Regions from separate parts of the Streptomyces sp. NPDC056738 genome, predicted to be linked through region 2. Evidence: predicted binding sites of a transcription regulator. Region 2 holds the regulator's gene; the other holds the start of a gene.
The links. The regulator HrcA, encoded in region 2, represses chaperone genes, less so after heat shock. The targets are predictions, from matches to a motif close to TTNGCACTCNGNNNNNCNGAGTGCNAA.

Region 1 (15,855 bases), on a different contig from region 2:
AGCTCCGCGCGGATGTCGTCGGGGAGCATCCGGAAGTAGTCCTCGGGCGCCCACGGGGTGTGGGAGAAGTGACCGATACGCAGGTCGGGGCGCAGTTCGCGGAGCATCCCGGGCACCAGGCACAGGTGGTAGTCCTGGACCAGCACGGCCGCGCCCTCGGCCGCCTCCTCGGCCAGCGCCTCGGCGAAGGCGCGGTTGTAGGCCCGGTACGACTCCCACTGGCGCCGGAACTCCGCGTCGAAGACCGGCTCCAGCGGGGTCTGGTAGAGCAGGTGGTGCACGAACCACAGCACGGAGTTGGCGACGCCGTTGTAGGCGTCGGCGTGCGTGTCGGCGTCGATGGCCAGCATCCGTACGCCGTCCTCGTGGACTCCGCGCCGCACGGCCTCCCGGTCGCCGTCCCCGAGGGCGGAGCAGACCCAGAGGGCGCCCGCGTCCGGCCCGATCGCCGAGAGTCCGGAGACGAGGCCGCCGCCGCCACGTCTGGCGTGCAGCGAGTCGTCCTCCCGTACCTCGTAGGTGACCGGGCCGCGGTTGGAGGCGACCAGAATCCTGTGGGCACCGTGCGTTGAAGCCATGCCTCGAAACCTAGCCCCGTCTCGAAACGCTCAAACGCGCCCTTCGGCCGTATGCGATCGGCGGCCGTCGGCGCCGGACTACGCGGCTCTGCGCGTCTGGTACTCGGAGATTTCGCTCATCGGCGGCCTTTCCTCCGTGTCCACGGAGTACGTGCGCGGCCGGAAACCGTCGCGGTCGCGCTCGAACTGGGTGAGGGAGGGACGGATCAGGTGTCCGCGCGCCAGCCGGAGCTGCGCGGCGCGGTAGATCGCGGCGGCCATGCGGCCGAGCGCCTGCCCGTCCTGGTGGCGGTGCTTGCGCACTCCGACGTCGACCTGGGCGAGGGCGTCCAGGCCCACCAGGTGCAGGGCGTCGACGAGCATGCCCAGCTCGACGCCGTAGCCGACGGGGAAGGGGAGCTGTTCGAGCAGCGAGCGGCGGGCCGCGTACTCGCCGCCGAGCGGCTGGACGAAGCCCGCGAGCTGCGGCCAGTGCATGTTCAGGAGCGGGCGGGCCATCAGCTCGGTGACCCGGCCGCCCTGCCCGCCGCCGCCGGCCATCGGGCGGTCGTACATGGCCTTGACCAGGTCGACGCCGGGTTCGGTGAGCAGCGGGCCCACGATCCCGGAGACGAAGTCGGACGAGAACTCCTTGAGGTCCGCGTCGACGAAGCAGACGATGTCCCCGCTCGTCACGAGCAGCGACCGCCACAGCACCTCGCCCTTGCCGGGCACGGCCGGGATCCGCGGGAGGATGTCGTCGCGGTGCACGACGCGCGCGCCCGCGGCGGCGGCGACCGCGGCGGTGCGGTCGCTCGAACCGGAGTCGACGACGACGATCTCGTCGACGAGGGGCACCTGCTGCATCAGATCGTGGCGGATGATCGCGACGATCTCGCCGACCGTCTCCTCCTCGTTGAGCGCGGGCAGCACGACACTCACCGTCGATCCGGTGACACGCTTGGCTGCCATGATCCTGTGGAGCGGGCGGTCGGTCGCGGACCAGGAGCGTGTGCTCAGCCAGCTTTCGACTTCTCTCAGCACCGTCTGCGGCTCCTCACTGTCTGATCACACGCTCTCATCGGCGTGCCCGCTGCGGCCAGCGGCAGATCGATTGCCGTCGTCTCGCGGTTCGGACGACTATCTCAACTGTCCTGGCCTTCGGTTACAGTCTTGAACAACGCGCATGACCATCGCATGTCCTGGATCGTCGGCGCGTATCGTGTTCAACAGTTCAACAATCAAATACCGCTCATCCAGAGGGGCAGAGGGATACGGCCCGATGAAGCCCCGGCAACCCTCCAGCCGGTCTCGTACCGATCGATGTCGATCGCGTCGCGAGGCTCCCGGCTAGGGAAGGTGCCAAATCCGTCTCACGGCGAAGTGCGCCGTGAGGAAGATGAGGAGAAAGGGCCTCGCCTCCATGGCTGCGCAGACAGTTGCAAGCACCACGAACTCCGCCGACGCGGTAGACCTCGGCCCGGCCGCGGCGCTTTCCTGCCGCGAGTGCGGACACCGCGTCCTGCTCGGCCCGGTCTTCGCCTGCGAGGAGTGTTTCGGCCCGCTGGAGATCGCCTACGACTTCTCGGCCTACGACACCGAAGAGCTCCGCAAGCGCATCGAAGCGGGACCCGCGAACATCTGGCGCTACGCGCCGCTCCTGCCCGTCCCCGCGGACGTGGCGGACAAGCCGAACATCAACCCCGGCTGGACCAAGCTCGTCCAGGCCGACAACCTGGCCCGCGAGCTCGGCGTCGACGCCGGGAAGCTCTTCGTCAAGGACGACTCCGGCAACCCGACGCACTCCTTCAAGGACCGCGTCGTCGCCCAGGCCATCGAAGCGGCCCGCGTCTTCGGCTTCACCACCCTCTCCTGCTCCTCCACCGGCAACCTCGCCGGGGCGGTGGGCGCCGCGGCGGCCCGCGCCGGCTTCCGTTCCTGCGTGTTCATCCCGCACGACCTGGAGCAGGGCAAGGTCGTCATGGCCGCGGTCTACGGCGGCGAGCTCGTCGGCATCCAGGGCAACTACGACGACGTGAACCGTTTCTGCTCCGAGCTGATCGGCGACCCGGCCGGCGAGGGCTGGGGCTTCGTCAACGTCAACCTGCGGCCCTACTACGCCGAGGGCTCCAAGACCCTGGCGTACGAGATCTGCGAGCAGCTCGGCTGGAAGCTCCCCGACCAGCTCGTCGTGCCCATCGCCTCCGGCTCCCAGCTCACGAAGATCGACAAGGGGCTCCAGGAGCTGATCAAGCTCGGACTCGTCGAGGACAAGCCGTACAAGATCTTCGGCGCCCAGGCCGAGGGCTGCTCCCCGGTGTCCGTGGCCTACAAGGCCGGTCACGACGTCGTACGGCCGCAGAAGCCGGACACCATCGCCAAGTCGCTCGCCATCGGCAACCCGGCGGACGGCCCGTACGTGCTCGACATCGCCCGGCGCACCGGCGGCGCGGTGGAGGACGTGAACGACGAGCAGATCGTCGACGCGATCAAGCTGCTCGCGCGCACCGAGGGCATCTTCGCGGAGACGGCCGGCGGTGTGACCGTCGGTGTCACCCGCAAGCTCATCGAGAACGGTCTCCTCGACCCGGCCCTCACCACGGTCGTGCTGAACACCGGCGACGGCCTCAAGACCCTGGACGCGGTGGCCTCCGACACCGGGCTGACCGCGACCATCCGCCCGAACCTCGACTCCTTCCGAGAGGCTGGCCTCGCATCATGAGCGTCAACGTCCGCATCCCCACCATCCTGCGCACCTACACCGGTGGTGCCGCCGAGGTGACGGCCGAGGGCGCGACCCTCGCCGAGGTCATCAGCGACCTGGAGAAGAACCACACGGGCATCGCCGCGCGCGTCCTGGACGACCAGGGCAAGCTGCGTCGCTTCGTGAACGTGTACGTCAACGACGACGACGTGCGCTTCGAGCAGGGACTGGAGACGGCGACTCCGGACGGTGTCGGCGTTTCGATCATTCCGGCCGTCGCCGGAGGCTGATCGTTACCCTCGGTAATGCCGAACACAGCGCGTTCACATAATTGCCCCCTCCGTGAGACAAACGGAGGGGGCAATTCTGTTGGGTTGAACGCGCTAGAGTTGGGGAAGTCGCTCCGATTTGGATGTTGGTTTCATGCCGGACGCATATGAGTGACCGTTCTTCGGGCGACAAGAAGTAGCCAAAGTGACTCACCTTTTTGGGCATTTTATGGCATTTGCGGGGCCCGACTTGCCCTGAATCCTTGCGCATTCTCCACATATCATTGATCGGCCATGCCCAGAATTCTCGTCCGATTGACCTGTTGCAGAGGGCAGTTGGACAGATACATTCAGCCGCGGTCGACGCGTTCCGGCGCACACCCCCAACCGTTGGGGGGTGAGGTCTGACCCGGATCCGCGAAGTGTGGATCTGTGCAAGGGCCAGTAATAGGGGAGTTAGGCATGGCTCAGGGCACCGTCAAGTGGTTCAACGCGGAGAAGGGGTACGGCTTCATCGCGGTCGACGGTGGTGCGGACGTCTTCGTGCACTACAGCGCGATTCAGATGGACGGCTACCGCACCCTTGAAGAGGGTCAGCGAGTGGAGTTCGAGATCTCGCAGGGCCAGAAGGGTCCGCAGGCGGACATGGTCAAACTCGCCGTCTGATCGGGCGCGAACGACCACCGACTCAACTCACGCACGAGGGGCCCGCATCCCACCAGGGATGCGGGCCCCTCGTGCGTGTCCAGGGGGCTTCCAGGGGGCTCGCTTCGCGAGCGCACCTTGCTCCCGCCCGTCGCCCGACCGCCACCCCTCGACGAGCTCGCTTCGCGAGCGCACCTTGCACTCGACGGGGTCGAGTGCTAATCATTGGCGTTAGCACTCTCCGAGTGAGAGTGACAGAACTTGGATCGGGCCGGCGAGGCTCGCGGGCCTGTGGGGCAAGGAACCACAGGGCTCGGGGGCCGTCCGTCGCGGGCGCGGGCGCGATCCGGAGCAATCCACCCCGTCCGGGAGGACCACTTCACATGGCCAAGATCATCGCGTTCGACGAGGAGGCACGGCGCGGTCTCGAGCGCGGGATGAACCAGCTCGCCGACGCCGTCAAGGTCACCCTCGGCCCCAAGGGCCGTAACGTCGTCCTCGAGAAGAAGTGGGGCGCGCCCACGATCACCAACGATGGTGTTTCCATCGCCAAGGAGATCGAGCTCGAGGACCCGTACGAGAAGATCGGCGCCGAGCTGGTCAAGGAAGTCGCCAAGAAGACGGACGACGTCGCCGGTGACGGTACGACCACCGCGACCGTCCTCGCCCAGGCGCTCGTCCGCGAGGGCCTGCGCAACGTCGCCGCCGGCGCCAACCCGATGGCCCTCAAGCGCGGTATCGAGAAGGCCGTCGAGGCCGTCTCCGGTGCCCTGCTCGAGCAGGCCAAGGATGTCGAGACCAAGGAGCAGATCGCTTCCACGGCCTCCATCTCCGCCGCCGACACCCAGATCGGCGAGCTCATCGCCGAGGCGATGGACAAGGTCGGCAAGGAAGGCGTCATCACCGTCGAGGAGTCCCAGACCTTCGGTCTGGAGCTGGAGCTCACCGAGGGTATGCGCTTCGACAAGGGCTACATCTCGGCGTACTTCGCCACCGACATGGAGCGTATGGAGGCCGTCCTCGACGACCCGTACATCCTGATCGCGAACTCCAAGATCGCGAACGTGAAGGACCTGCTCCCGCTCCTGGAGAAGGTCATGCAGTCGGGCAAGCCGCTGCTGATCATCGCCGAGGACGTCGAGGGCGAGGCCCTGTCGACCCTGGTCGTGAACAAGATCCGTGGCACCTTCAAGTCCGTCGCCGTCAAGGCCCCGGGCTTCGGTGACCGCCGCAAGGCCATGCTCGGCGACATCGCCATCCTCACGGGCGGCGAGGTCATCTCCGAGGAGGTCGGCCTCAAGCTGGAGAACGCGGGTCTGGACCTGCTGGGCCGCGCCCGCAAGGTCGTCATCACCAAGGACGAGACCACGATCGTCGACGGCTCCGGCTCCGCCGACCAGGTCGCCGGCCGTGTGAACCAGATCCGTGCCGAGATCGAGAACTCGGACTCGGACTACGACCGCGAGAAGCTCCAGGAGCGTCTGGCGAAGCTGGCCGGCGGCGTGGCCGTCATCAAGGCCGGTGCCGCCACCGAGGTCGAGCTCAAGGAGCGCAAGCACCGCATCGAGGACGCCGTTCGCAACGCGAAGGCGGCCGTCGAGGAGGGCATCGTCGCCGGTGGTGGCGTGGCCCTGCTCCAGGCTTCCTCGGTCTTCGAGAAGCTCGAGCTCTCGGGTGACGAGGCGACCGGCGCCAACGCCGTGCGTCTGGCCCTGGAGGCCCCGCTCAAGCAGATCGCCGTCAACGGTGGTCTCGAGGGTGGCGTCATCGTCGAGAAGGTGCGCAACCTTCCCGTCGGCCACGGCCTGAACGCCGCGACCGGTGAGTACGTCGACATGATCGCCGAAGGCATCATCGACCCGGCGAAGGTGACGCGTTCCGCTCTGCAGAACGCCGCCTCCATCGCCGCGCTGTTCCTGACCACCGAGGCCGTCATCGCCGACAAGCCGGAGAAGGCCGCGGCCCCGGCCGGCGGCGGCATGCCGGGCGGTGACATGGACTTCTGATCGACCCCGGTCGATCAACCGTCCTGACGTTCCGAGGGCGGCACCTTCCCGCAAGGGAGGGTGCCGCCCTCGGGCGTTTCCCGGCCCGCCGCCGGACGTCTCCTCGGGCGGGCCGCCCCGGTACGTGGCCCGGATCACAGGGACGAGTCCCGGGGCGGCGGAATGCCTCGCCCGGTGCGGAGGTTGACGCTGAAGAGCAGTTGATGCATGTGCACATACCGCACGGAATCTCCTGTTTCGCAGACCGCTCGACGTCATACCGACCACCTCTCCGAGGAGCCCCCACGTGACCGCTGACGCCGCGTCCCGCGCAGCCGAGATCCTGTCCCGTCCCGTCTCCATCAACGGCCTGAGCGTTCCGAACCGGATCGCCATGGCCCCGATGACCCGGATGTTCTCGCCGGGCGGCGTACCGGGAGAGGACGTGGTCGGCTACTACTCCCGCCGTGCCGCCGCGGGCGTCGGCCTGATCGTCACCGAGGGCACCTACGTCGGCCACGAGTCGGCCGGACAGAGCGACGCGGTGCCGCGCTTCCACGGCGAGGACCAGCTCGCCGGATGGACGAAGGTCGCCGACGCCGTGCACGCGGCGGGCGGCACGATCGTCCCGCAGCTCTGGCACATCGGCATGGTCCGCAAGGCCGGCGAGCCGCCCTTCGTGGACGCCCCGCCCGTCGGCCCCTCCGGCCTCTACAAGGAGGGCGCGCAGGTCACCGGCAAGAGCATGACCCAGCAGGACCTGGACGACGTCATCGAGGCGTTCGCCAAGGCCGCCGCCGACGCCGAGCGCATCGGCTTCGACGGGGTCGAACTGCACGGCGCCCACGGCTACCTGCTCGACCAGTTCCACTGGGCGGGCACCAACCGCCGCGAGGACGCGTACGGCGGCGACCCGGTGGCCCGTACGAAGTTCTCGGCGGAGATCGTCGCCGCGGTGCGCGCGGCCGTCTCGCCCGAGTTCCCCGTCATCTTCCGCTACTCGCAGTGGAAGCAGCAGGCGTACGACGCCCGCCTCGCGGAGACCCCGGAGGAGCTGGAGGCGATCCTCGCCCCGCTCGCCGCGGCCGGAGTGGACTCCTTCCACGCCTCCACCCGCCGCTACTGGGTGCCCGAGTTCGACGGTTCCGACCTCAACCTCGCCGGCTGGACGAAGAAGCTGACGGGCAAGCCCACCATCACCGTCGGCTCGGTGGGCCTGGACGGCGACTTCATCAAGGCCTTCGTGGGCGAGGGATCGCCGGTCAAGGGCATCGACGACCTCCTCGACCGCATGGAGCGCGACGAGTTCGACCTCGTCGCCATCGGCCGCGCGCTGCTCCAGGACCCGGAGTGGGCGGCGAAGGTCCTGGCCGGCCGCTTCGACGAGCTCGCGCCGTACGACGCGGCGGCGCTGGGCTCGCTGAGCTGACAGCTTCCCGGAAACGGGGGGAACGGGGGAGGGACGGCGCCCGCTGTACGCGGGTGCCGTCCCTTTTTTCAGAGGTGCGCGACGAAGGCACCCCAGGCTCGGGCGCCGAAGGCGATCACCGGGCCGGGGTTCTTGGAGTCCCGTACGGGGACGAGGTGTTCGCCGAAGGTGACTTCCAGGCAGTCGCCGCCGCTTGCTCCGCTGTAGCTGGACTTGTGCCAAGTGGCCTTGTTCAGGGCGTACTCAGGGCTGTCGCTCATGCGCGTAATCCTCTGCCACCGAGTGGACCAGAGCCAGTGATTCGTGCGGTGAGAGTGCGCTGGCCGCAAGGAGGTGGAAGGTCAGGTCGTGGTGGGCGACCGTGGCCGGGTCGTCCTCCAGTCGGCCTGTCCCCAGACCCTGCAGGTAGGCGAGAGGCGCAGCGCCGTCGAAGGTCATCAGCTTGAGGGAGCCCTCCATGGCCATGTGGGCTCCTGCTGAGAAGGGCAGCACTTGCACGATGATCCTGCGCTGTTCGGCCAGGGTAGCAATGTGGCGTAAGGCCTCGGCCATGACCGGCCACGCCCCGACCCGTCGGCGCAGTACAGCTTCGTCAAGGATCGCCCACAACAACGGCGTTGTTGGATCGTCGAGCAGGCGTGCACGGTCCAGCCGGGCAGCGACCAACTCATCGATGGCCTGCGCTGTTGCCGTCGGGCGACCTCGTCGGAACATCGCCTGGGCATACCCCCGCGTCTGCAGCAGGCCGGGGACGAGCGCCGGCGCATACTCCCTGATCGCCGTCGCCATGGCCTCCGCCTCCGCGGCTTCCACGAAGTGATCCGGGTACTTCGACCTCGCCAGCGCCCTGCAATTGCGCTCGAAGAAGCCCCTGGTTCCCAGGATCTCGTCTATCCGGACGGCGTATTCGAGCTGGAGGCGGCGGGTGCCCGACTCCAGTTGGCCGATGAAGGAACCGCTGACGAAGAGCGGTTCGCCCAGTTCGGACTGGCTGAGGCCGGCGTTCTCGCGGGCGTGCCGCAACTCCGCGCCGATCATGGCGCGCGGGGAGGAGGAGGGGTCGAGGTCCTTGGGGTGGGGCATGGCGACTTCCCGTCCAACAGGTGGGGTTGTTGGAGCGCCGACTCTGGCCAGGTTACGGGCATGCCGGTCACGCTGGGTGGTGAAAGGGAACACTCAGCGTGGAGGGATCGGTGGGTATGGAGATGACGTCCGGCGAGGAGTACGCGATCGACGTGCGGGACGGACGGCTCGGCCAGGTGATGGGGCGCGAGGGCGGTCTCGTACAACTGCGGCCGCCAGGCGGGGGGATCGAGTGGGACTGTCCGCCCGAGGCTCTCGGGGAGGCTCCGCCGGGCGAGGTGCTGCGGGCCCGGGTGCGGCGGCTCAACGCGGAGGGGCGGCTGCCCTGACCCGGGGAGGGGGCCCGCTTTCGGGCCCCGGCCTGCCTAGAGATTCCCCATGGGCTCGATGTCGACCTTGACCGGGGTGCCCCAGATACGCAGCACCTCGTAGTCGGTGAACTCGTGGACGAGGCGATAGGCCATGCCGGGGCGGGGGGCCCGGCGTTCGGCGGCGAGGAAGCGCTCGGCCTCCTGGCGGTCGCGGCGGGGGGTGCCGCACAGGAGCCACGTCTGGCCGTTCCAGACCTCCGGGAGCCAGCGCTGCTGGGGCTGGGGGCGGTCGCCGCGCACCCCGTAGCGGGACATCGTGCGGTCGGGCAGCTCGTCCGGGGCGGGCGCCCGGCCGTGCGTGTACGCGTCGTTGACCTCGGTGCGGCGGGCGGTGCGGCGGCGGGTCTCGCACAGCAGACAGCGGTCCGGGGCGCTCTCGTCCACCGGGCCGTTCGGGTGCTCGGAGCAGCGGGTGGTCGGCTTGGCCGTCGTCACCGTCTCGTCGAGCAGGTCCAGGGCCCGCTTCAGGTCCGCCTTGACCTCGTGCAGCTTGGCGTCGGGGGTGTCGGCGTTCAGGGCGTCGCCGTGCTCCCCGAGCAGCCGCAGAGCACGGCCCAGGGCGGTCAGCTGTGCGTGGTTCATGCCCCCAGCGTCGCACGCGCCACCGACAGCGCGGCTACACGGCGGCCTGTTCCGCCCGCCGGGCCGGTGACCGGCCGTCGCGGCCGCTGTCGAGCCCCCCGTCGGGACCGGTGCCGCGGATGCCGCCGAGGCCGAGGAAGTACGTGGCCGCGAAGCCGACGGCGTACCCCGTCAGCAGGCCGCCCGCGTAGATCGCCGCGGTGACGGCGAGGCCCCGGTTGCCGGACAGCAGCGGGAACAGGGCCAGCCCGGAGGGGCCGATGGCGGTCGAGCCGACATGATCGCCCAGCATCGAGAAGAAGCCGATGAACGCGCCGCCCGCCGCCCCGCCCGCGCAGGCCGTGACGAAGGGCCGGCCGAGCGGCAGGGACACCCCGTAGATCAAGGGTTCGCCGACGCCGAGGAGACCGGCCGGGAGCGCCGATCTGATGGTCGTGCGGAGCGAGGTGTCGTGGCGCAGCCGGACATACACCGCGAGGGCCGCGCCGACCTGGCCCGCGCCGGCCATGGCGAGCACGGGCAGCAGGACGGTGTAGCCCTGCTGCTCGATGAGCGTGGTGTGGATGGGGATGAGGGCCTGGTGCAGGCCGAGCATCACCAGGGGGAGGAACAGGGCGCCGAGGACGAGCCCGGCGAAGGCGCCGGTGGTGGAGAGCAGCCAGGCGGCGGCGGTGCCGATTGCGGCGGAGAGCTCACCGGCCGCGTACATCAGCGCGTACAGCGTCACCAGTCCGGTCAGCAGCACGGTGAGGGTGGGGGTGATCAGGACGTCCAGGGTGGGCGGGACCCAGCGGCGGCACCACTTCTCCACGTACGTCCCGAGCAGGGCCGCGGCCAGGGCGCCCAGGACGCCGCCCTGGCCGGGGGCGAGCGTCACCCCGAGGACGGTGACCTTGGCGACCCCCGCGTACACGACGATCGCGGCCACCGCGCCGCCGAGGACGGGGGTGCCGCCGAACACCTTGGCCGTGTTGTGGCCCACGAAGACGGCGATCAGCGCCATGAATCCGGAGGCGATGGCGGTCAGCGCGGGGGTGAGGCCCCTCAGCACGCCGAGGTTGATCAGCAGGCCGTTGAGGCCGGCGATCACCCCGCAGCCGATCAGGGCCGGGATCAGCGGCACGAAGACGTCCGCGATCCGCCGCAGGAACAGCTTGAGCGGGGTGGCGTTGCGCCGGGAGCGGGCGGCCTTCAGTTCGGCGCCGCGCAGCGCGAGCCGGTCCGCGGTGGTCGTGGGTCCGCCGGCGGCCGGTTCCGTGTCGTGCGGGGCGTCCGCCAGCAGGGCCTCGAACGCGGGCGTCACGCGGGCGACCGTGCCGGGGCCCAGGACGATCTGGCAGGAGCCGTCGTGCGTGACGAGGCCGAGGACGGCCGGCAGGGCCCGCAGGCCCTGCTCGTCCATCAGGCCGGGGTTCCGCAGACCCAGCCGGAGCCGGGTCATGCAGTGGGTGACGGTGAGGACGTTCGCGGGACCGCCCACGAGGGGGAGGATCGCCGCTGCTGTGGTGGAGTCGGGGATGCTCACCCCCCGAGCGTGCTGGTCAGCCGGCCGAAGCCGCCAGCGCGGCGCGCAGATGGCCCCCCGACTGCTCCAGAAGGCGGGCGGCGGTGGGACCGTCGACTCCGCCGAGGATCGTCAGGATGGCGTTCTTCACCTCGCCGTCCGTCGCGGCGAGCGCGTGCTCGATCTCCTCGTCGGAGGCCCCGGTGGCGAGCTCGACGATGCGCCGGGAGCGGGCCCGCAGCTTCTCGTTTGAGGCCCGGACGTCGACCATCAGGTTCCCGTACGTCTTGCCGAGCCGGATCATCGTGATCGTCGAGAGCATGTTCAGGACGAGCTTCTGTGCGGTGCCGGACTTCAGCCGGGTCGAGCCCGTGAGCAGTTCGGGGCCGACCACGACCTCGATGCCGTGATCCGCGGCGGAGGCGAGCGCGCTGTCCGCGTTGCACGACAGGCCGATCGTGAGGGCACCCTGTTTGCGGGCGTGCTCGACCGCGCCCACGGCGTACGGGGTGCGGCCCGAGGCGGAGACCCCGACCACGGTGTCGTCGGCCGTCAGCGCGAGTGCGTCCAGGTCGGCCACCGCGAGTTCCGGCGAGTCCTCGGCGCCCTCGATCGAGGTGACCACGGCCTCGGGGCCGCCCGCGATCAGGCCGACGACCCGGGAGGGATCGGTGTTGAACGTGGGCGGGCACTCGGAGGCGTCCAGGATGCCGAGGCGGCCCGCGGTGCCGGCGCCCGCGTAGATGAGGCGGCCGCCGCGGGCCATGCGTTCCGCGATGCCGTCGATCGCGGCGGCGATGCGCGTGAGCTGCGCGGCGACGGCCGCGGGCACCGTCGTGTCCTCGCCGTTCATGATCCGCGCGATCTCCAGCGTGGACAGCCGGTCGATCTCCGACAGTTCGGGGCGGAACGCCTCGGTGGTCAGCGTCTCCAACTCTGCTCGAAGATCGCCGTGGTTGGACATGGAGGTCATGGAGAGGCGGCTCTTTCCGATGAGGTCGTGCGGAGCGGCTACCGGCCGCCGCGCGGGGAGTGGCGGTGCGCGAGGGCCTCGTACGAGGCGGACAGCGCGGGTGCCGCCGTGTCGTAGGTGCGCTGGGCGACCCCGACGAACAGACAGTCCACCACCAGGAGCTGGCTGGTCCGCGACGACATGGCCGCCGGACGCAGCTCGCTCTCACGGGCGGCCGAGGTGGTCAGGACGTGGTCGGCGTACTGCGCGACCGGTCCGCCCGGACGGCCGGTGACCGCCACCGTCGTCGCCCCGTGCTCGAAGGCGACGCGGAGCGGTTCGATGACGTCGCCGGTGGAGCCGGAGTGCGTGACGGCTATCGCCACGTCCTTCGCGCGCAGTTGGACGGCGCTGGTCACCGCGAGGTGCGGGTCGATGTGCGCGAAGGCCATGACCCCGATCCGCATGAGTTTCTGCTGGAGGTCCTGGGCGACCAGCCCGGAGGCGCCGACGCCGTAGACGTCGACGCGGCGGGCGGCGGCGATGGCGGCGACGGCCGCGCCGAGCTGGACGGTGTCGAGCGCGGCGGCGGTGTCGGCGAGGGTCTGCTGCTCGTCGTAGGCGAGCTTGGCGACGACGTCGGCGATCGGGTCGTCGACCGCTATGTCCGCGGTGACGGCGGGGGCCCGGCCCGACTGCTGCTGGGCGGCGAGCCCGGCGAGCGCGAGGCGCAGGTCCCGGTATCCGGGGTAGCCGAGGAGGCGGGCCGTGCGCACGACCGTGGCCTCGCTGGTGCCGGTCAGCTCGGCGAGTCCGGTGACCGTGAGGGCCGCGCATCCGGCCGGGTCACCGGCGACGGCCTCGGCGACCCGCTGCATGCTGCGTGTCATCGAGGGGGCGAGGGTCCGCACCTTGGCCGCGAGGGCCGCGGGGGCGGGGGGTGCCTCACCCGCGAAAATTTCCTTCACGTCATGGGTCACACCATGAAAGATATTTTCCTTTGGGGTGAACGGTCAAGGGTGCGCACAATAGGGACATGAACCCCTCCGGCACCCCCCTCAGCCCTCTGGAGCAGGCGTTGCACGCGGCACGCGCCCGTGTGCTCGCCGACCTGATAGCGGGCCAGGTGGCCGAGGCGGACGTCGTCTCCCTGGTCGAGGACTCGGTGGTGCAGCGCCGCTGGTGGGTCGAGCAGTGGCCGGACGGCGTCGAGTTCGTCGCCGGGCTCGTCGCCCAGGACGTCCAGGACGCGCTCCTGGAGCGGCACGGACGATGGCCGCTGTGCCCGGTGTGCACCTCCGGCGGCCCGCACGCCCTGGACGTCGAGCCCGAACTGGGCCCCGACCCGCACTGGGTGTGCCACGAGGCCGGCGTGAAGATCTCCCCGGTCGGCTCGCTCGGCTCGGCGACCGGCACGAACCCGCCCTCGTGACCGTCTACATCGATCCGCCCATCTGGCCGGGACACGGCCGTGTCTGGTCCCACCTGATCAGCGACGTCTCCTACGACGAACTCCACGCGTTCGCCGAGGAACTGGGCGCGCCCCCGCGGGCCTTCGAGCGCGACCACTACGACATCCCCTCGCACCGCTACGCCGACGCGGTCGCCGCCGGAGCGGTGCAGGTCAGCAGCCGTGAGGTCGTACGGCTGCTGCACGGCGCTGGGCTGCGCCGCCGCAAGCGCGCGCGGTGAACCGGGCGGGGCCGTTCAGGCCTCGCGGGAGTACAGCCTCAAGGACGTCTCCCAGTCGTGCAGTTCGTGGGCGGCCCGCTCCACCTCCTCGCTCGCCCGGGTGAAACCGGCGCGGGCGATGACCCGTTGCGAGGGGGCGTTGTCCTGCTCGATGGCGGCGAACAGGAGCTTGACGTCGTCGCGGGCGAGGGTCGTCTCCGCCAGGGCGCGCAGGGCCTCGGTGGCGTAGCCCCGGCCGCGGGCGTTCTCCGCGAGGTCGTAGCCCACCTCGGCGCGCCCCTCGTCGTCGGGCACTCCGTGGAAGCCGATCGCGCCGACCGCGCGTCCGTCCTCGCGCCGTACGAGCACGAACATCCCCCACTCCGGCCGGTGCACCCCCTTCTCGTAGGAGCTCGCGACCATCCCCGCGGCATCCCGGGTGCCGTGGAACGGGCCGCCCTCGATCCATTCGAAGCCGCCCGTGCCGCCCTCGCGCAGCTCGGCGGCGGCGGCCGGGGTGACTCCCTGGAGGGTGAGCCGCTCGGTGCCGATCACCAGGTTGTTGTTCCAGCGCCACTCGGTGACCGGTTCGCGGGCGGGCAGGTCGCCGCGCCCGGTGGCCCACAGGAGGGTGTCCCACGGGGCGCCGGGCTCGGGCCGCACGTGCGGGAAGATCCGGGTGAGGACCCAGGCGCACAGCTCGGCCGGCGGCTCGTACGGCAGGCCGAGCCCCTCGGCGATGTCGTACGTGTGCAGCAGGACCTCGGCGATCCCCATCGCGGCGAAGCCTTCGCGGTTCGCGCTGCGGAACGGGTACGGGTGGAAGGCGCGGACCTCGCGCGGGGTCGTGCGGACGGCGGCGGCGAGCAGGGCGCCGGTCGTCTCGATCACGTCGACGACGCCCGCGTTGTCCGCGCCGTCCTCCATCGTGATCTCGAACGGTACGTAGGCCGTGGTGGCCCGGCCGGCCAACTGTCCGGCGTACGCGATGAGATCACTGGCGATGTGCTCGGCGGTCCGCCGGCAGTCCCACTCCAGGCGTCCCGCCCGTACCCCGTCCCAGTCGTGTCCGGCCGCCGCCCGCAGCAGCGTGGCGCAGCTCGCGACGGCTTCCTCGATCCGGTCCCCACCCGTGTCAGTCATGCGGCCGAGGATAGGTCGGATCGCCCGGCCGGACCTACGGGATTACCCGCCGGACCGGGGTACCGCCTGAGGGGGCTGGATTTTCGCGGCCGGAGGGACTGCGGCCCTCCCGCCGGAGGGGCTGGGTCATTCGGTCGTCAGTGTTGTCAGTTCGGTCTCCATGTTCCGGCGGGCCGGGGTGGTCCAGGTGCGCTGGCCGTAGGTGGTTCTGAACAGCGCGGGCAGAGCCAGGAGTTGGCGGAGAACCGCCGCACGGCCCACGCGGAAGGCGTCGTCGGGCACGAACGCGTACTCCTCGCGGACGGCGGCCGTGTAGGCGGCGTACGTGTCCGGGGGCGAGGCCAGGATCGCGAGGTCCGCGTCGCACAGGACGGCGCCGTCGGTGTCGTCGTCGGCGGGGTCGTGCGAGACGGTGAGGCGGACGAGCCGGGGACCTCGGCCGTGCGCTCCGGGGCGACACCCAGTTCGTCCAGCGCGCGTTCCGCGAGCCGGGCGGAGCGCTCCTCGTTCTCCGAGCGGTCCGGGAGGTACACGGCGTCGTGGAACCAGGCCGCCAGGCGCACGGCGGCCGGATCGCCGGCGCGCTCCCCGTGGGCCTCCAGCAGGTCGATGTGGTCGAGGACCGCGAGGAGATGGCCGGTGGTGTGGTACCGGCGCCGGGGTTCGGCCCAGCGGCCCAGCAGGTTCTCCGCGTAGGGCCCCGGCGCGGGGCCGGACCCGTCACCGCCCCGTGCGGCCAGGACGGTGTCCGCCCAGCGCTTAGTCAGGTCCTCGTGGGCCGGGTGGCGGTTGCTCTCTGCTGCCATGCGTCCATTGTCCCCGCCGGACTCCCCGCTGCCGTACTCCCCGTCGTGGTGCCGTCCGTGGTGCTCCCGGCCGCCGGGCCCGTGCGCGAGCGGAAGGTGCGGCGGTAGGCGTCCGGAGGCACGCCCACCGTGCGGTTGAAGTGCCGGCGCAGTG
Region 2 (15,855 bases):
ACGGTCACCATGGGGTGCTTGGCCGGGACGGTGAAGTGCGCGCGCGCCTGCCCCTGTGCGGGGCCGTGAGCTGTGGGTGTCTGAGTCATGGGCCGGCTCTGTAGGCCTGCGTATCCTCCTCGGTCGGCACGCTTGCCACACGGGCAGCCTTGCGGTTCCCAGCGTACGTCGCGGCGCACACGGACCCGTAGGGCTTTTCCCGCGGTGACGAGGTCGTGACCTGAGGGCGCCGCTCAGGCCGAGCGGCCGAAGCCGATCGTGGGTACCGCCCGGCGCAGCGGCCAGGGGCGGGTGACCTCGGGGAGCCTGCCCTCCAGGAAGGCGTACCGGGTCAGGGCCGCCGGGTCCTGGTCGTCGACCGACTGCACCCGGCGCCACCAGGCGGCGATCTCCGACCAGCCGGGCGCCGACAGCGATCCGCCGAACTCCTGGACCGAGAGCGCGGCGGTCAGCCCGGCGAAGGCGAGGCGGTCGGCGAGCGGCCAGCCGGCGAGGGTCCCGGTGACGAATCCGGCGACGAAGACGTCCCCGGCGCCGGTGGGGTCCAGCGCCTCGACGGCGATCGCGGGAACCTCGGCGCTCTCCCCGGTACGCCCGTCCACGGCGTAGGCGCCGTCGGCGCCGAGGGTGACGACCGCGAGCGGCACGTGGTCGGCCAGCGCGTGCGCCGCCGCGCGGGGGCAGTCGGCGCCGGTGTAGCGCATGGCCTCCTCGGCGTTCGGCAGGAACGCCTCGCAGTGCGCCAGGTCGGCGAGGCCCGCCAGGTCCCAGCGGCCGGTGTCGTCCCAGCCGACGTCCGCGAAGATCCGGGTGCCCCGACTCGCGGCCTGCTGGATCCAGGGCGCGCTGACGCCGGGGGTCAGCGAGGCGACGGCGGCCCGCGCGTGCGGCGGGAGGTCCGGCGCGGGCTCCTCCAGGGGTGCCTCGTGGCCGTGGCTGACCATGGTCCGCTCACCCTCGTACGCCATCGACACGGTGACCGGCGAGTGCCAGCCCGGCACGGTCCGCGACGGTGTGAGGTCGATGTGCTCGCCCTGCTCCAGGGCGTCCCAGCAGTACTCGCCGTAGTGGTCATCGCCGAAGGCGGCGGCGAGGGAGGTGCGCAGGCCGAGGCGGGCGAGGGCGGTGGCCATGTTCGCGACGCCGCCGGGGCTCGATCCCATGCCCCGCGCCCAGGACTCGGTGCCGCGCACGGGGGCGGAATCGAGCCCGGTGAAGATGATGTCCAGGAAGACCGTGCCCGTCAGGTAGACGTCCCAGGGCGGGTCGTCGGCCCTGCGCAGCGCGGCCAGCGGGTCGACATGGGCCTGACGGAACGGTCCCTCGCCGTTGATCACGGTCGCTCCCCGGGGTGGTACGGATCTGGCCAGTGTGCACCACGCCGCCGCCCCGGGCCCGTGGTCGGCGCCGGGACACCGGCACTCGACGCGCCACACCCCACCCGGCCTCGGCCCGCCCCGGCCACCAGGCTTTGCCCCGCCCCCTCCACCCGGCCTCGGCCCGCCCCGGCCACCGGGCTTTGGCCCGCCGCCTCCACCCGGCCTCGGCCCACCCCAGCCACCGGGCTTCGGCCCGCCGCCTCCACCCGGCTTCGGCCCGCCCCGGCCACCCGGCTTTGGCCCGTCCCCTCCACCCGGCTTCGGGCCGCCCGGCCACCTGGCCGATCCGCCCGGTGGCGGGGCGCGGGCGCGACGCTGGCGCGGGGGCGGCGGTCGGCTTCGCCCGCCCCTCGGCGGGCGCGAGGACGCGTCAGTACCCCGGGTGTGCCGCCGCAAACAAAGAGTGCCTCAGATCACACCGTCACGCCTTCTTCGCGGACCCCCCACCTTGATACAAATTGCCCGCGCGTTCCTGTCCTTCGACGGCCGCCCCTCCCCCCTCTCTTCTTGAGCCGCTCTCGCCTGCCCTGGGAACGCCCGTGTCCGCCCGCACCCCCACGCCCTGGCCCCTCGTCGCCCTTTTCACGGCCGGGTACCTCGCCGCGTATCTCCTCCCCACCACCGTCGGCCGCCTCGACGCGGGGCTCCCGCTGTCGGCCACCCAGGCCGGAGCCGTCGGCAGCGTCCTGCTGCTGAGCTCGGCCTCGGCCGGCTTCCTGCTCGCCTCCCGCGTCGACCGCTTCGGCCCGCGCGCGCTGGCCCGCGCCGGGCTGCTCCTCGCCGCCGCTGGCTTCGGCACCGCCGCGCTCTCGACGGCCGTCCCCCTCGTGGTCGCCGGCGCGGTCGTCGGCGGCTTCGGCTCCGGTACGGCCACCACGGTCGCCGCGACCGGGATCGCCGGCCGGCCCGATCCGCACCGGATCACCACCCTGGGCCTGTTCGGCGTCTCCGGCCTCGCGGGCGCGCTGTATCTGACGATCCCCCACCTCGGCCCGGGGCACGGCTACCCGCTCGCCGCGATCGCCTGCACCGCGCTGCTCGCGCTGTCCCTGACGGGCCGCCTTCCCGACCGCACACCGCCCGACCGCGCCCGGCGCGCCACCGGCCCGCTCCCGCATCGCCGTTCCGGGCTGCTGCTCGCCGGCACGATGCTCTTCTGGTCGCTCGCGCAGAACTCCCTGTGGGGCGTCAGCGGCCGGATAGGCCTGACGCAGGCGGGGCTCACCGAGGTGAAGGTGGGCGCGGTCTTCGCGGTGGCGCTCGGCGCCGGGCTGCTCGGCACGATCGGCGCAGGCGCCCTCGGCCCGCGGCTCGGCCGGGCCCTGCCGATCGGCCTGGGCACCGCGCTGATCGCCGGCTGCATCGCGCTGAGCGCGGCGGCCACCGATCTGACGTCCTTCGCGACGGGCGAGATCGCCTGGAACGCGCTCTACCCGGTCGTGCTGTCGTACGTGCTCGGCCTCGCCGCGTCCATGGACCCGCGCGGCCGGTGGGCGGTCCTCGTCGGTTCCGCCTCCTCGCTCGGCACGGCGTGCGGTCCGCTCACCGGCAGCCTGCTGTCCGAGCGGGCGGGCTACCCGGCCATGGGAGCGGTCCTGGCCGCCGGCCTGCTGGTCGTCGGCGTCCCGATGACGCTCGTGGCGCTGCGCCCGCACCGCACCGGGCAGATCGTCGAGATCCCCGTCGTCGACATCCCCGTGCCGGAACTCCCCGTCGTGGAGATCCCCGTGGCCGACTTCCCCGTGGCCGACTTCCCCGTCGTCGAGATCCCCGTCGTAGAGATCCCCGTCGTCGAGATCCCGCTGGACGGCGTGCCCGCCCAGCGGCGCGCGTACGGCACGGCGGGCCCCCTGCACACGGCCGCCGCGCCCGCTCCCGGGTCCGTGGGCGCCTGACTCCCGCGAGTGCCCGCCCGCCCCCAGGAGGGGAGGGTGGGCGGGTGCTCGCCGGGCCCGGGGAACCCGGCTACGGGAACTCGTACGCCTCGACCTCGGCGATGTACCGCGCCCGCCGCTCCTCGTCGTGCTCCAGGAAGGACGCCTCGAACGAGTTGCGCGCCAGCTCCCGCAGCCGCTCCTCGCCGAGGCCGAGGGCCTCGCGCACCGCGCCGAAGTTGTCGCCGACGTAACCGCCGAAGTAGGCCGGGTCGTCGGAGTTGACCGTGCACAGCAGCCCGGCGTCCATCATGGCGGGCAGCGGGTGCTCCGCCAGGACGTCCACGGCGCGCAGCCGTACGTTCGACAGCGGGCACAGCGTCAGCGGCACCCGCTCGCGGACCAGCCGCGCGACGAGCTCGGGGTCCTCCATGCAGCGCAGCCCGTGGTCGACGCGCTCGACGCCGAGGAGGTCGAGGGCCTCGGTGATGTACGCGGGCGGCCCCTCCTCGCCGGCGTGCGCGACGCGCCGCAGACCGAGCGCGGCGGCGGCCTCGTACACCTCCCGGAACTTGACCGGCGGGTGGCCGACCTCCGCCGAGTCCAGGCCCACGCCGGTGATCCGGTCGAGGTGGGGCTTCGCGGCCTCCAGGGTGTCCATGGCGGACTCCGCGGACTCGTCGCGCAGGAAGCACATGATGAGCTGGGTGGAGATCCCGTGGGTCTCCTCGCTGCGCCCGAGCGCCCGCCACAGCCCCTCGACGACCGTCCCCATCGGCACGCCCCGGGCGATGTGCGCCTGCGGGTCGAAGAAGATCTCGGCGTGCCGCACGCCCTGGGCGGCGGCGCGCGCGAGATAGGCGTCGGCCAGGTCGGCGAAGTCCGCCTCTGTCCGCAGGACGGCCATGAGCTCGTAGTACAGGTTCAGGAAGGTCTGGAGGTCGTCGAAGGCGTACGCCTCGCGCAGTTCCTCGGTGTTCGCGTACGGCAGGGTGACGCCGTTGCGCTCGGCGAGCGCGAAGGCCAGCTCGGGTTCGAGGGTGCCTTCGATGTGCAGGTGCAGTTCAGCCTTGGGGAGGGACATCGAAGCATCGTACGGTTCCTCCCCCGACGTACCGAAAACGGCGCCTTCCGGCACCGGGCGCCCGCGCACCGGGCGCCCCCGCACCGGACGCGACCGGTACCGGAGGTCACCGGCACCGGGCGTCCCGGCCCCCGTCCGCCGGGTCCTCAGTGCCGCTTGGGCACCGGCACCCGCACCAGGTCGTGCGCCACCGTCAGCTCCCCGTCGAACCCCGCCGCGCGGGCCTCCAGCTCGAACGCGCCGGGGTCGGGGTAGCGCTGGCTGAAGTGGGTGAGCACGAGGTGCCGCACCCCGGCCTCCTTGGCCACCCGGCCCGCTTGCCCCGCCGTCAGATGCCCGTGGTCGGACGCCAGCCGGTGATCGCCGTCGAGGAAGGTCGACTCGATGACCAGGAGGTCGCAGCCCTCGGCGAGCGCGTCGACCCCCTCGCACAGCCGGGTGTCCATGACGAACGCGAACCGCTGCCCCCGCCGGACCTCGCTGACGTCGTCCAGCGTGACGCCCCGCAACGCGCCCTCGCGTTGCAGCACGCCGACGTCGGGGCCCGTGATCCCGTGCTCCCTCAGCCGCTCGGGCAGCATCCGCCGCCCGTCCGGCTCGACCAGCCGGTACCCGAAGGACTCGACGGGGTGGGAGAGCCTGCGCGCCTCCAGGGTGTACGCGGGCGTCGTCGCGAGGACGCCGTCGTCCGCGACCGGCGCCTCGGTCAGCGGGACCGTCTCGCGGTAGGCGGTGGCGTACCGCAGCCGCTCGAAGAAGTGCTGCCCGGAGAGCGGGTAGTGCGCCGTCACCTCGTGCGGGACGCGGTCGAGGTTGATGCGCTGGATCACCCCGCCGAGGCCGAGCGCGTGGTCGCCGTGGAAATGGGTGACGCAGATGCGGTGCAGGTCGTGCGCGGCCACCCCGGCCCGCAGCATCTGGCGCTGGGTGCCCTCGCCGGGGTCGAAGAGCAGGCCCTCACCGTCCCAGCGCAGCAGATAGCCGTTGTGGTTGCGGTGCCGGGTCGGGACCTGGCTGGCGGTGCCGAGGACCACCAGTTCGCGTGCGGACAAGGCCGGCTATCCCGGAGGCCACTGCATGCCGCGGCCGCCCAGGAGGTGGGCGTGCGCGTGGAAGACGGTCTGGCCGGCGCCGCTGCCCGTGTTGAACACGATGCGGTAGCTCTCCAGCTTCTCCTCGCCCGCGACCTCGCCGGCCTCGCGCAGGACGTCCGCCGCGATCGCGGGCTCGGCGGCGGCCAGGGACGCGGCGTCGGGGTAGTGCACCTTGGGGATGACCAGGACGTGGGTCGGGGCCTGCGGGTTGATGTCGCGGAACGCCACGGTCGTGTCGCTCTCGCGCACCAGCGTCGCCGGGATCTGCCCCGCCACGATCTTGCAGAACAGGCAGTCGTCCTGCGGTTGCCCGCCCGCGTCCCGCCTCGGCTCCTGCGCCATGCGTGTGCCTCCTCACGCCAGCCGATCATTACCCGGGCATGCTAGCGGCCCGGCGGGTCGGACGGCTCGCGTGCGGCTCGCGCCGCCGCCCGCACCGCCGGGCGACGGTCACAGCGGCGGCAGTACGGGCGCGGTCTTCGCCGGGTTCTCCTCCAGGGCGGCCAGCGCGATCCGGACCGCCTCGTCGAGCTGGGTGTCGCGGCCGGCCGCGTGGTCCTGCGGCGCCTGCACGACTTCGACGTCGGGATCGACCCCGTGGTTCTCCACGTTCCACTCGTACCCCTCCATCCAGAAGGCGTACTTGGGCTGGGTCACGCTGGTGCCGTCGACGAGGCGGTAGCGGCTGTCGATGCCGATGACACCGCCCCAGGTGCGGGTGCCGACCACGGGCCCGATGCCGAGTGCCTTGATCGCCGCGTTGACGATGTCCCCGTCGGAGCCGGAGAACTCGTTGGCGACGGCGACGACGGGACCGCGCGGCGCGTCCTCGGGGTAGCTGTAGGGGCGCAGCCCGCGGGGCAGGTCCCAGCCGACGATCCGCCGGGCCAGCTTCTCCACGACGAGCTGGGAGGTGTGGCCGCCGCGGTTCTCGCGGACGTCCACGACCAGGCCCTCGCGGGCCACCTCGACCCGCAGATCGCGGTGGAGCTGCGCCCATCCGGCGCCGACCATGTCCGGCACGTGCAGATAGCCGAGGCGTCCGCCGGACCGCTCGTGGACGTAGGCGCGCCGGTCGGCCACCCACGCGTGGTAGCGCAGCGGCTCCTCGTCGGCGAGGGGGACGACGACCGCGTGGCGCGGATCGCCGCCGCCGGAGGGCGAGACGGTCAGCTCGACGGGCTTGCCCGCGGTGCCGACGAGCAGCGGCGCGGGCCCGGCCACGGGGTCCACCGGTCTGCCGCCGACCGCGACGATCGCGTCCCCGGCGCGCACCGCGACGCCGGGCGCGGCGAGCGGGGCCCGCGCCTCGGGGTCGGAGGTCTCCGAGGGGAGGATCCGGTCGATGCGCCAACTGCCGTCCTCGTGGCGGGAGATGTCCGCGCCGAGGAGTCCTTGCGCCCGGTCTCCGCCGCTCCAGCCGCCGCGCGGGGTGACGTACGCGTGCGAGGTGCCGAGTTCGCCCTGGACCTCCCACAGCAGGTCGACGAGGTCGTCGTGGGTGGCGACCCGTTCCAGGACCGGCCGGTACCGGTCGAGGACGCCGTCCCAGTCGACACCGCCGAGGTCCGGGCGCCAGAAGTTGTCCCGCATGAGGCGGCCGGTCTCGTCGTACATCTGGCGCCACTCGGCGGCCGGGTCGACGTACTGGCGCACCCGCGAGAGGTCGACGGTGATGTTCGTGTCGCTCTCGTCGTCGTTCGAGGCGCGCCGGTCGCTGGGGACGACCTTGAGCTTTCCGTCGGTCCACAGCAGGACCCGCTTGCCGTCGCCGGTGACGGTGAAGTGGTCGGCGTCGGCGGCGAGATGCTCGATGCGCTGCTGGACGAGGTCGTACCGTTCCAGCTCGGTCTTGGGGTCCGGGTCGTCCGGGGTGGCGCGGGAGGCGCCGAGGACACCGCGCACGGGGTGGCGCAGCCACAGCAGTCCGTCCTTGGCGGCGCGCAGCGTGGAGTAGCGGGCGGCCTCGACGGGGAACGGCACGATCCGGTCGGCGAGTCCGTCCAGGTCGATGCGGGTGCTGGGGGCGCCCTCGCTGTCGGGCGTCTCGTCCTTGTCGGGCGCCTCGAAGGGCCTGCCGTGCCGCTGGGGTCCGAAGGGCGACGGGGTCGTCGCGGCCAGGGTGATCAGATACGGCCGGGAGCCGCCGACGAAGGCCAGGTCGAAGACGTGCTCGTCGTAGACGGGGTCGAAGGCGCGGGCCGACAGGAAGGCGAGGTGTCGGCCGTCGAGGGTGAACGCCGGCGCGTAGTCCCGGAAGCGCAGCGGGGTCGCCTCGGTGACCGACAGGTCGGTGGTGTTGGCGAGCTTGAGCTGGCGCAGCGGGCGGGGGCCGGGGTGGGACCAGGCGAGCCAGGTGGAGTCGGGTGAGAAGACGAGGCCGGTGACCTCGCCGTCCTCGCTGCGGTCGACCTCGCGGACCTCGCCGCTCTCGCGCTCGACGAGCAGGACGCGCCCGTCGTGCGAGGCGACGGCGGCCCGGCTCCCGTCGGGCGCCATGGCGAGGCCGAGGACCCGGCCGAGCGCGCCGGCGGCGAGCCGTCGCGGGGTGGCGCCGGGGGCGACTCCCGTGGCGGGGGCGAATTCGAGGGCGTCGTCGCCCTCGGCGTCGGTCACCCACACCACGTGCTCCTCGCCCTCGGCGCGGAAGGCGCGGGGCAGCCGGGCGCGTACGCCGGGTTCGGCGGCGAGCGCGCGGGCCGGTCCCGAGCGGTGGGTGACCCAGTGGACGGCGCCGCGCACCGAGACCGCGCTGCCGCGTCCGGTGTGGTCGGGCGCGGCAGCGGAGAACCAGCGCGAGGCGCTCACGGGGTGCGGCTGCTGGTCGACGCGCTGGCCGCCGAGCCGGATGTCGAGTCGGCGCGGTTCGGCGCCGTCTAGGTCGTCGAGGAGCCACAGCTCGCCGCCGGACGCGTACACCACGCGGGTGCCGTCGGTGGCGGCGTGGCGGGCGTAGAAGGAGTCGAGGGGGGTGTGGCGGCTCAGGCCGGATCCGTCGGCGAGGGAGGAGTACAGGGCGCCGACGCCCTCGTGGTCCGAGAGGAACGCGATCCGCTCGCCGGCCCAGAGGGGGTATTCGATGTTGCCGTCGATGTCCTCGTGCAGCCGGACGAACTCTCCGTCGCCGTCCCGGTCGATCCACAGTTTGCCCGCCGTGCCGCCCCGGTACCGCTTCCACCAGGCGGCCTCGCGTCCCATCGGCGCGGAGAGCAGGACGACACCGTGGTCACTGTGGGCGACGTCGCCGACGGGCCCGTACGGGAGGGTCGTGGCGGGGCCGCCGTCGAGCGGGACGGACCGGGCCCATGTGCGGCGCAGGCTGGCCTGGCCCTGGGTGCTGAGGGCGAGGACCTGTCCGTCGGGGGTCCAGCCGCACACCTGGGTCTTCACGCTGCCCCAGTAGGTCAGCCGTTTCGCGGGACCGCCGTCGAGGGAGGCCGCGTGGACCTCGGGGGCTCCGTCGCGCGTCGACGTCCAGGCGACGGTCCTGCCGTCCGGGGAGACGCGTGGATGGCTGACCGGGACGTTGTCGGCGCTGACCCGCCAGGCGCGGCCCCCGCCGTCGACCGGGGCGGCCCAGATGTCGTCCTCGGCCGTGAAGACGACCAACTCGCCGTGCAGATGCGGAAACCGGATGTACGCGGAGGCTGCGGAAGCGGTCACCCGGTCACCCTATGCAGCCGCGCGTGGCCCGGGTAGAGGTTCGAATCACTTGATCCGCGTACGGTCCGGCAGGTCACTTGCCCTGCGAGGGCCAGCAGGTGGGGTCGCCCTTGCACCACATCGTCCTCGTCACGGTGACGGTGACGGTGGGGTTGGGCTGCCCGGGGTGGTAGGTGACCGGCGGGGTGGGTCCGGCACCGCAGTCGCCGAGGCCCTTGACGTGGAAGACCTGCTTTCCGCCGACGGTGGCGCGCAGATCGCCGCGTACGCAGGCGCCGTTGACGGCGCGGGTGACCTTGCCCTTGACGGTGATGGCCCGGCCGTCGCCGGTCTGGCCCTGGCAGTCGACGCTCGCCACGGTGTTCTCGCTCGGCGAGGGCGACTTCCCCGGTGTGTAGGCCTTGGCCGCGTTGCCGAGGCTAGCGGTGCAGGTGAGCCACCTCACGTCCACGTGCCGGTGCTTCAGCTCGCTGGTGGCCGTCTGGTCGGTGGTGTAGGCGACGGTCGCGGTGCTGAGTCCGTCCACGGGCTGGCACCCGGTCACGGCGAACACTCCGGCCGCTCCCAGCCCGACGGCCGTCACGACCCGCCCGCGCCTCGTCCGGTGTCCGGAATACCTCGAAGCCCCCATGGACGGCAGCGTGCCACCGCGTGGCGGCGCGCGGTAGACCGCATGCGGCCATCGGGGGCACAACCACCCGAAGGTGTTGCCCGGCGGGCCGGGGAGGCCGTAGGGTTCCCGCTTCCCACGCCCCCGGGCGCGCTGCTGACCGGCCGTCAGCCGAGCATCAGCAGCCACTCCTGGAGCTCCACGAGGTTGCCCTCGGGGTCCTTGAGGTGGGCGACGCGCATGCGGTCCGTCATGGGCGCGGGGCCGTGCAGGAGGGTCGCGCCGCGCGAGACGACCTGCTCGCAGTAGGTGTCGAGGTCGTCGACCCGCAGCACCACCAGGGACCGGTGTCCGGTCACCGCGTCGCCGAGTTCACCCAGTATCCCGGCCATCATGGACCGGTCCTGGAGGGCGATGCCCGCGGACCCGGTGACCGGACTGAACTTCTCGTACGGTCCCTCGGCCGCGCCCGACTGGGGCTTGAGGCCGAGGACTTCGGAGTAGAAGCGGTAGCAGCCGGCGAAGTCGGAGACGAGCAGTCGTACCTGGGCGAGTTCCATGGGCTCCCGATTCGATGCGCGGAGGTGAGGGTCGTACCGGCGGCGGGTGGGTCAGGACCAGCGTCCGCTGCGGGCCAGCAGCAGCGCGGTCGCCACGGTCCCGGCCGTCGAGGTGCGCAGCACCGTGCGCCCCAGGTGGAAGGTCTTCGCGCCAGCCTCGGTGAACAGGGCGACCTCGTCCGCGGAGATCCCGCCCTCGGGGCCGACCACCAGGACGATCTCACCGGAGGCGGGCAGCGCGGCGGTCGCGAAGGGCTCGGTGCCCAGGGCGGTGTCCTCGTGGAGCACGGCGGCGAGATCGGCTTTGGCGAGAAGTGCGGCAACCTGTCGGGTCGTCATCGCGTCCGCGACCTCCGGGAAGCGTGCCCGGCGGGACTGCTTGCCGGCCTCCCGTGCGGTGGCACGCCACTTGCCGAGCGCCTTGAGGCCCCGCTCGCCCTTCCACTGCGTGATGCAGCGGGAGGCGGCCCAGGGGACGATCGCGTCGACGCCGGTCTCGGTCATGGTCTCGACGGCCAGCTCGCCCCGGTCGCCCTTGGGCAGGGCCTGGACGACCGTGATGCGCGGCTCCTCGGGCGCCTCCTCGGTGACCGCGCCCATCCGCACGATCAGCCGGTCCTTGCCCTCGGTGCCCAGCACCACGCACTCCGCCCGGCGCCCGGCCCCGTCGGTGAGTACGACGTCCTCACCGCTGTGGAGCCGTTTCACGGAGACGGCGTGCCGCCCCTCGGGTCCGTCGAGGACATGGCGTCCCTCGCCGTCCGTGTCGAAGTGCTCGACCAGGAACACCGGTGCCGTCATCGGGGCGCACCCTCTTCCGGGATCTCGGCGGCGGCCGACAACGCTGTCTCGGCGGCCGCGATTTCTGCGTTCAGTACCTCCACGAGCTGCCCGGCGGGCAGGTCGCGGGCCATGCGGTGGCCCTGCCCCGCCCACAGGGCCATGCCCTGCGCGTCGCCCGCCTTGGCCGCCGCCTTGCGCAGCGGCAGGGTGAGGTGGTGGACCTCGGGGTAGGCGGCGGGGGCGTACGGGCCGTGCTCGCGCATGAAGCGGTTGGCCAGGGCCCGCGCCGGGCGCCCGGAGAAGGCGCGCGTGAGCTCCGTCCGTACGTAGAGGGGGTCGGTCAGCGCCTGCTTGTGCACGGCGCTCGCGCCGGACTCGGGGGTGGCGAGGAAGGCGGTGCCGAGCTGGGCGGCGTCCGCGCCCGCGGCGAGGACGCCGGCGATCTGGCTGCCGCGCATGAGGCCGCCGGCCGCGACGACCGGGATCGCCACCCTCTCGCGGACCTGTGCGACCAGCGTGAGCAGGCCGACGCCGGTGCCGTCCGTCTCCGGATTGTCGCGGTGGGTGCCCTGGTGTCCGCCGGCCTCGATGCCCTGCACGACGACCGCGTCGGCGCCGGCCCGCTCCACGGCGAGGGCTTCCTCGGCCGTGGTGGCGGTGACCAGGGTGAGGGTGCCCGCGCGCCGCAGCGACTGGAGCACCTCCGGCTTCGGGACGCCGAAGTGGAAGGAGACCGCCGCCACCGGCTTGTCCAGGAGGACGGCGAGTTTGGCGTCGTAGCCGTCGTCGCGGCCGCTGTCCGGGTCCCCGAGCTCGGTCTCGTACCAGGCGGCCTCGCCCGCGAGCTGGTGCGCGTACACCTCGACCGCGGCGGCGTCCGCGTGCTCGGGCTGCGGGAGGAACAGGTTGACGCCGAAGGGACGGCCGGTCAGCCCGCGCAGTTGCTTGATCTCCTGGTACATGCCGTCGGCGGTCTTGTACCCCGCCGCGAGGAAGCCGAGCCCGCCGGCCTCGGACACGGCGGCCGCGAGCTGCGGGACGGAGACTCCGCCCGCCATGGGGGCCTGCACGATCGGGTGAGGGAAGAGATCGGTCAGCGCGGAGGACATGACGGCATGTTGTCACGTCCCTCGGACAAGTCCGAATCCGGTCGGTCAGCCGGATACGGCCTCCGACGTGGAGGGCACGGGGCGCTCCTGGCCCCGTGCCCCGCCTGGATCAGCGGCCGTTGAAGGCGTCCTTCAGCCGGGAGAAGAGCCCCTGCTGACCGGGCTGGAACTGACCGGTGGGCCGTTCCTCGCCGCGCATCTGCGCCAGCTCGCGCAGCACCCGCTCCTGCTCCGGGTCGAGCTTGGTCGGCGTCATGACCTCGACGTGCACGACGAGGTCGCCTCGGCCGCCGCCGCGCAGGTGGGTGACGCCCCGGCCGTGCAGCGGGATCGACTGACCGGACTGCGTGCCCGGACGGATGTCGACCTCCTCCATGCCGTCGAGCGTCTCCAGCGGCACCTTGGTGCCGAGGGCCGCCGCGGTCATCGGGATGGTGACCGTGCAGTGCAGGTCGTCGCCGCGCCGCTGGAAGGTCGAGTGCGGCAGTTCGTGGATCTCGACGTACAGGTCGCCGGCGGGGCCGCCGCCGGGGCCGACCTCGCCCTCGCCCGCGAGCTGGATGCGGGTGCCGTTGTCCACACCGGCCGGGATCTTGACCGTGAGGGTGCGGCGGGAGCGGACCCGGCCGTCGCCCGCGCACTCGTGGCACGGGGTCGGGACGACGGTGCCGAAGCCCTGGCACTGCGGACACGGCCGCGAGGTCATGACCTGACCCAGGAAGGACCGCGTCACCTGGGACACCTCGCCGCGGCCGCGGCACATGTCACAGGTCTGCGCCGCGGTGCCGGGGGCCGCGCCCTCGCCGTTGCAGGTGCCGCAGACGACGGCCGTGTCGACCTGGATGTCCTTCGTGGTGCCGAAGGCCGCCTCGTCGAGCTCGATCTCCAGACGGATCATGGCGTCCTGGCCCCGGCGGGTGCGCGAGCGCGGTCCGCGCTGCGACGCCGTGCCGAAGAACGCGTCCATGATGTCCGAGAAGTTCCCGAAGCCGCCCTGGCCGAAGCCGCCGGCGCCACCGCCGCCCTGCTGGGACAGCGGGTCGCCGCCGAGGTCGTAGACCTGCTTCTTCTGCGGGTCCGACAACACCTCGTAGGCGGCGTTGATCTCCTTGAAGCGCTCCTGCGTCTTCGGATCGGGATTGACGTCCGGGTGCAGCTCGCGAGCGAGCCTCCGGAACGCCTTCTTGATCTCGTCCTGGGACGCGTCGCGGCGCACGCCGAGTACGGCGTAGTAGTCCGTGGCCACTTACGACTCCGCCAGGATCTGTCCGACGTACCGTGCCACCGCTCGTACCGCTCCCATCGTTCCCGGGTAATCCATGCGGGTCGGGCCGACCACGCCGAGTTTGGCTACTGCCTCGCCGCCCGAACCGTAGCCGACGGAGACCACGGACGTGGAGTTGAGTCCCTCATACGCGTTCTCGTGCCCGATTCGCACGGTCATGCTCGAATCCCCGGCCTCTCCAAGCAACTTGAGGAGCACGACCTGCTCCTCGAGGGCTTCGAGCACCGGCCGGATGGTGAGAGGGAAGTCATGTCCGAATCGCGTGAGATTGGCGGTACCGCCGATCATCAGGCGCTCCTCGGTCTCCTCGACCAATGTCTCCAGCAGGGTGGAGAGCACCGTCGAGACCGTACCCCGGTCCTCCGCCTCGAAGGCATCCGGGAGGTCCTGGACGAGCTGCGGGACGTCCGCGAAGGGGCGCCCCGCGACCCGGCTGTTGAGCCGGGCCCGCAGGTCCGCCAGCGACGTCTCACCGAACGGCGCCGGGCAGTTGATCATTCGCTGCTCGACCCGGCCGGTGTCCGTGATCAGCACGAGCATCACCCGCGCGGGGGCCATGGAGAGCAGCTCCACATGGCGCACGGTCGAGCGGGTCAGCGAGGGGTACTGCACGACGGCGACCTGCCGGGTGAGCTGCGCGAGCAGCCGCACGGTCCGGCCGACGACGTCGTCAAGGTCGACGGCTCCGTCCAGGAAGTTCTGGATGGCGCGGCGCTCGGGCGCGGTCATCGGCTTGACGCCGGCGAGCTTGTCGACGAAGAGGCGGTACCCCTTGTCCGTGGGGATGCGCCCGGCACTGGTGTGCGGCTGCGCGATGTACCCCTCGTCCTCCAGGACCGCCATGTCGTTGCGGACGGTCGCCGGCGAGACGCCGAGACGGTGCCGCTCGGTGAGCGCCTTCGAACCGACCGGCTCCTCGGTGCCCACGTAGTCCTGGACGATGGCGCGCAGCACCTCGAGCCTGCGTTCGCTGAGCATCGCGCACCTCCAGAAGTCGACTCGGTGGTCTTCGTGGCCTTCGTGGCATTCGCCTGGCACTCAGCGCACGCGAGTGCCAACGTTCCCCGGCCCAGTGTACGGCGGTCGGGCACGCCCCGGGCAAGGGCGGGCCTGCGATGTCGTGCACGGCACCCGGTCACCGTTAGCGTCGCCGCATGAGGCTGACTTGGGAAGAGCTCGGGTGGGAAAGGGTGGCGCCCCGGGTGGGGCGACGGCGGCTTCCGGACTGGGACTGCACGGCCGGGCTCGTCGTCGGCGAGGGGGCGGCACTCATGATCGACGCCGGGTCGAGCCTCGCGGAGGGCGCCGCCCTGCGCGCCGATGCGCGGGTCCTGACCGGCGGACGTGTGACCCATATCGCGCTCACCCACCCGCATTTCGACCATGTTTTCGGCGCGGCCGCGTTCGCCGGCGCGCAGGTCCTCGCCGCGGACGGCTCGTCCGAGGTGTACCGGAACGGCCGCGGGGAGCTGTGCGCGGACGCGGTGCGCAACGGTCTCGACCCGGGGGCGGCGGAGGAGGCGGCGGACACCCTCGTACGGCCCCACCGCCTCGTCGGGAGCACCTGGGACGTGGATCTCGGCGGCGGCGTCGGGGTCCGGCTGGTGCGGACGGGCGAGGGCCACACCGCCCACGACCTGGTGGCCGTCGTGCCGGGCGACCCGGTGGTGGTGTTCTGCGGCGACCTGGTCGAGGAGTCGGGCGAGCCGCAGGCGGGCCCCGACGCCGTGCCGTCGCGCTGGCCCGCGGCGCTCGACCGGCTGCTCGGCCTGGGCGGCGAGGAGGCGCTGTACGTGCCCGGCCACGGGGCGGTCGTGGACGCCGCGTTCGTACGGTCCCAACGGGACGCCCTGGCCGAGCGTTTCGGCGTGTCGCGGTGAGCGCCGCCGGGCTTCTCCTATCGTCATCCGAATGCGCCAGTACTCTCCGGACCTGACCCCGCCGTGGAAGAAGCCCCAGCCCGTGCCCGAGGTCCCGGCGGACCCGGGTCTGGTCGTCGAGGAGCCCGGCACCGGCTTCTGCGGCGCGGTGATCCGCTGCGAGGCGGGCACGGTGACCCTGGAGGACCGCTTCGGCAAGCACCGCGTGTTCCCGCTGGAACCGCGCGGCTTCCTGCTGGAGGGCAAGGTGGTGACGCTGGTCCGCCCGGCGCCCTCCGCGCCGGTGCGCCCCAGCCGTACGGCCTCCGGCTCGGTGGCGGTCCCCGGCGCCCGCGCCCGGGTCGCGCGCGCCGGGCGCATCTACGTCGAGGGCCGGCACGACGCCGAGCTGGTCGAGCGGGTCTGGGGCGACGACCTGCGCGTCGAGGGCGTGGTCGTGGAGTACCTGGAGGGCGTGGACGACCTCCCGGCGGTGGTCGAGGCGTTCTCCCCGGGCCCGGACGCCCGGCTCGGCGTGCTCGTGGACCACCTGGT

Region 1: groL (chaperonin GroEL) is a predicted target of HrcA. The motif match lies at 4,371-4,397, and genes of this name have one in related genera.

Annotation. Positions count from the first base shown of each region.
Region 1 is NZ_JBHTZF010000013.1:204,040-219,894, forward strand. It holds gene ACFRIC_RS31095 (trehalose-6-phosphate synthase) at 1-578, opposite strand, end outside; gene ACFRIC_RS31100 (glucosyl-3-phosphoglycerate synthase) at 657-1,601, opposite strand; SAM riboswitch class I at 1,807-1,963, shown strand; gene thrC (threonine synthase) at 1,981-3,279, shown strand; gene ACFRIC_RS31110 (MoaD/ThiS family protein) at 3,276-3,551, shown strand; gene ACFRIC_RS31115 (cold-shock protein) at 3,993-4,196, shown strand; gene groL (chaperonin GroEL) at 4,559-6,181, shown strand; gene ACFRIC_RS31125 (NADH:flavin oxidoreductase) at 6,468-7,589, shown strand; gene ACFRIC_RS31130 (DUF397 domain-containing protein) at 7,658-7,849, opposite strand; gene ACFRIC_RS31135 (helix-turn-helix domain-containing protein) at 7,833-8,672, opposite strand; gene ACFRIC_RS31140 (hypothetical protein) at 8,795-9,001, shown strand; gene ACFRIC_RS31145 (hypothetical protein) at 9,038-9,625, opposite strand; gene ACFRIC_RS31150 (PTS transporter subunit EIIC) at 9,660-11,150, opposite strand; gene murQ (N-acetylmuramic acid 6-phosphate etherase) at 11,167-12,102, opposite strand; gene ACFRIC_RS31160 (MurR/RpiR family transcriptional regulator) at 12,141-13,061, opposite strand; gene ACFRIC_RS31165 (hypothetical protein) at 13,118-13,513, shown strand; gene ACFRIC_RS31170 (DUF4031 domain-containing protein) at 13,510-13,773, shown strand; gene ACFRIC_RS31175 (GNAT family N-acetyltransferase) at 13,789-14,895, opposite strand; partial or broken gene ACFRIC_RS31180 (hypothetical protein) at 15,022-15,701, opposite strand; gene ACFRIC_RS31185 (helix-turn-helix domain-containing protein) at 15,659-15,855, opposite strand, start outside.
Region 2 is NZ_JBHTZF010000003.1:613,266-629,120, forward strand. It holds gene ACFRIC_RS10320 (PhoH family protein) at 1-89, opposite strand, end outside; gene ACFRIC_RS10325 (carbohydrate kinase family protein) at 234-1,337, opposite strand; gene ACFRIC_RS10330 (MFS transporter) at 1,919-3,274, shown strand; gene ACFRIC_RS10335 (adenosine deaminase) at 3,345-4,337, opposite strand; gene ACFRIC_RS10340 (ribonuclease Z) at 4,484-5,389, opposite strand; gene ACFRIC_RS10345 (histidine triad nucleotide-binding protein) at 5,396-5,773, opposite strand; gene ACFRIC_RS10350 (S41 family peptidase) at 5,882-9,094, opposite strand; gene ACFRIC_RS10355 (hypothetical protein) at 9,168-9,725, opposite strand; gene ACFRIC_RS10360 (VOC family protein) at 9,872-10,264, opposite strand; gene ACFRIC_RS10365 (16S rRNA (uracil(1498)-N(3))-methyltransferase) at 10,316-11,065, opposite strand; gene ACFRIC_RS10370 (nitronate monooxygenase) at 11,062-12,156, opposite strand; gene dnaJ (molecular chaperone DnaJ) at 12,266-13,402, opposite strand; gene hrcA (heat-inducible transcriptional repressor HrcA) at 13,403-14,419, opposite strand; gene ACFRIC_RS10385 (MBL fold metallo-hydrolase) at 14,596-15,321, shown strand; gene ACFRIC_RS10390 (DUF3097 domain-containing protein) at 15,353-15,855, shown strand, end outside.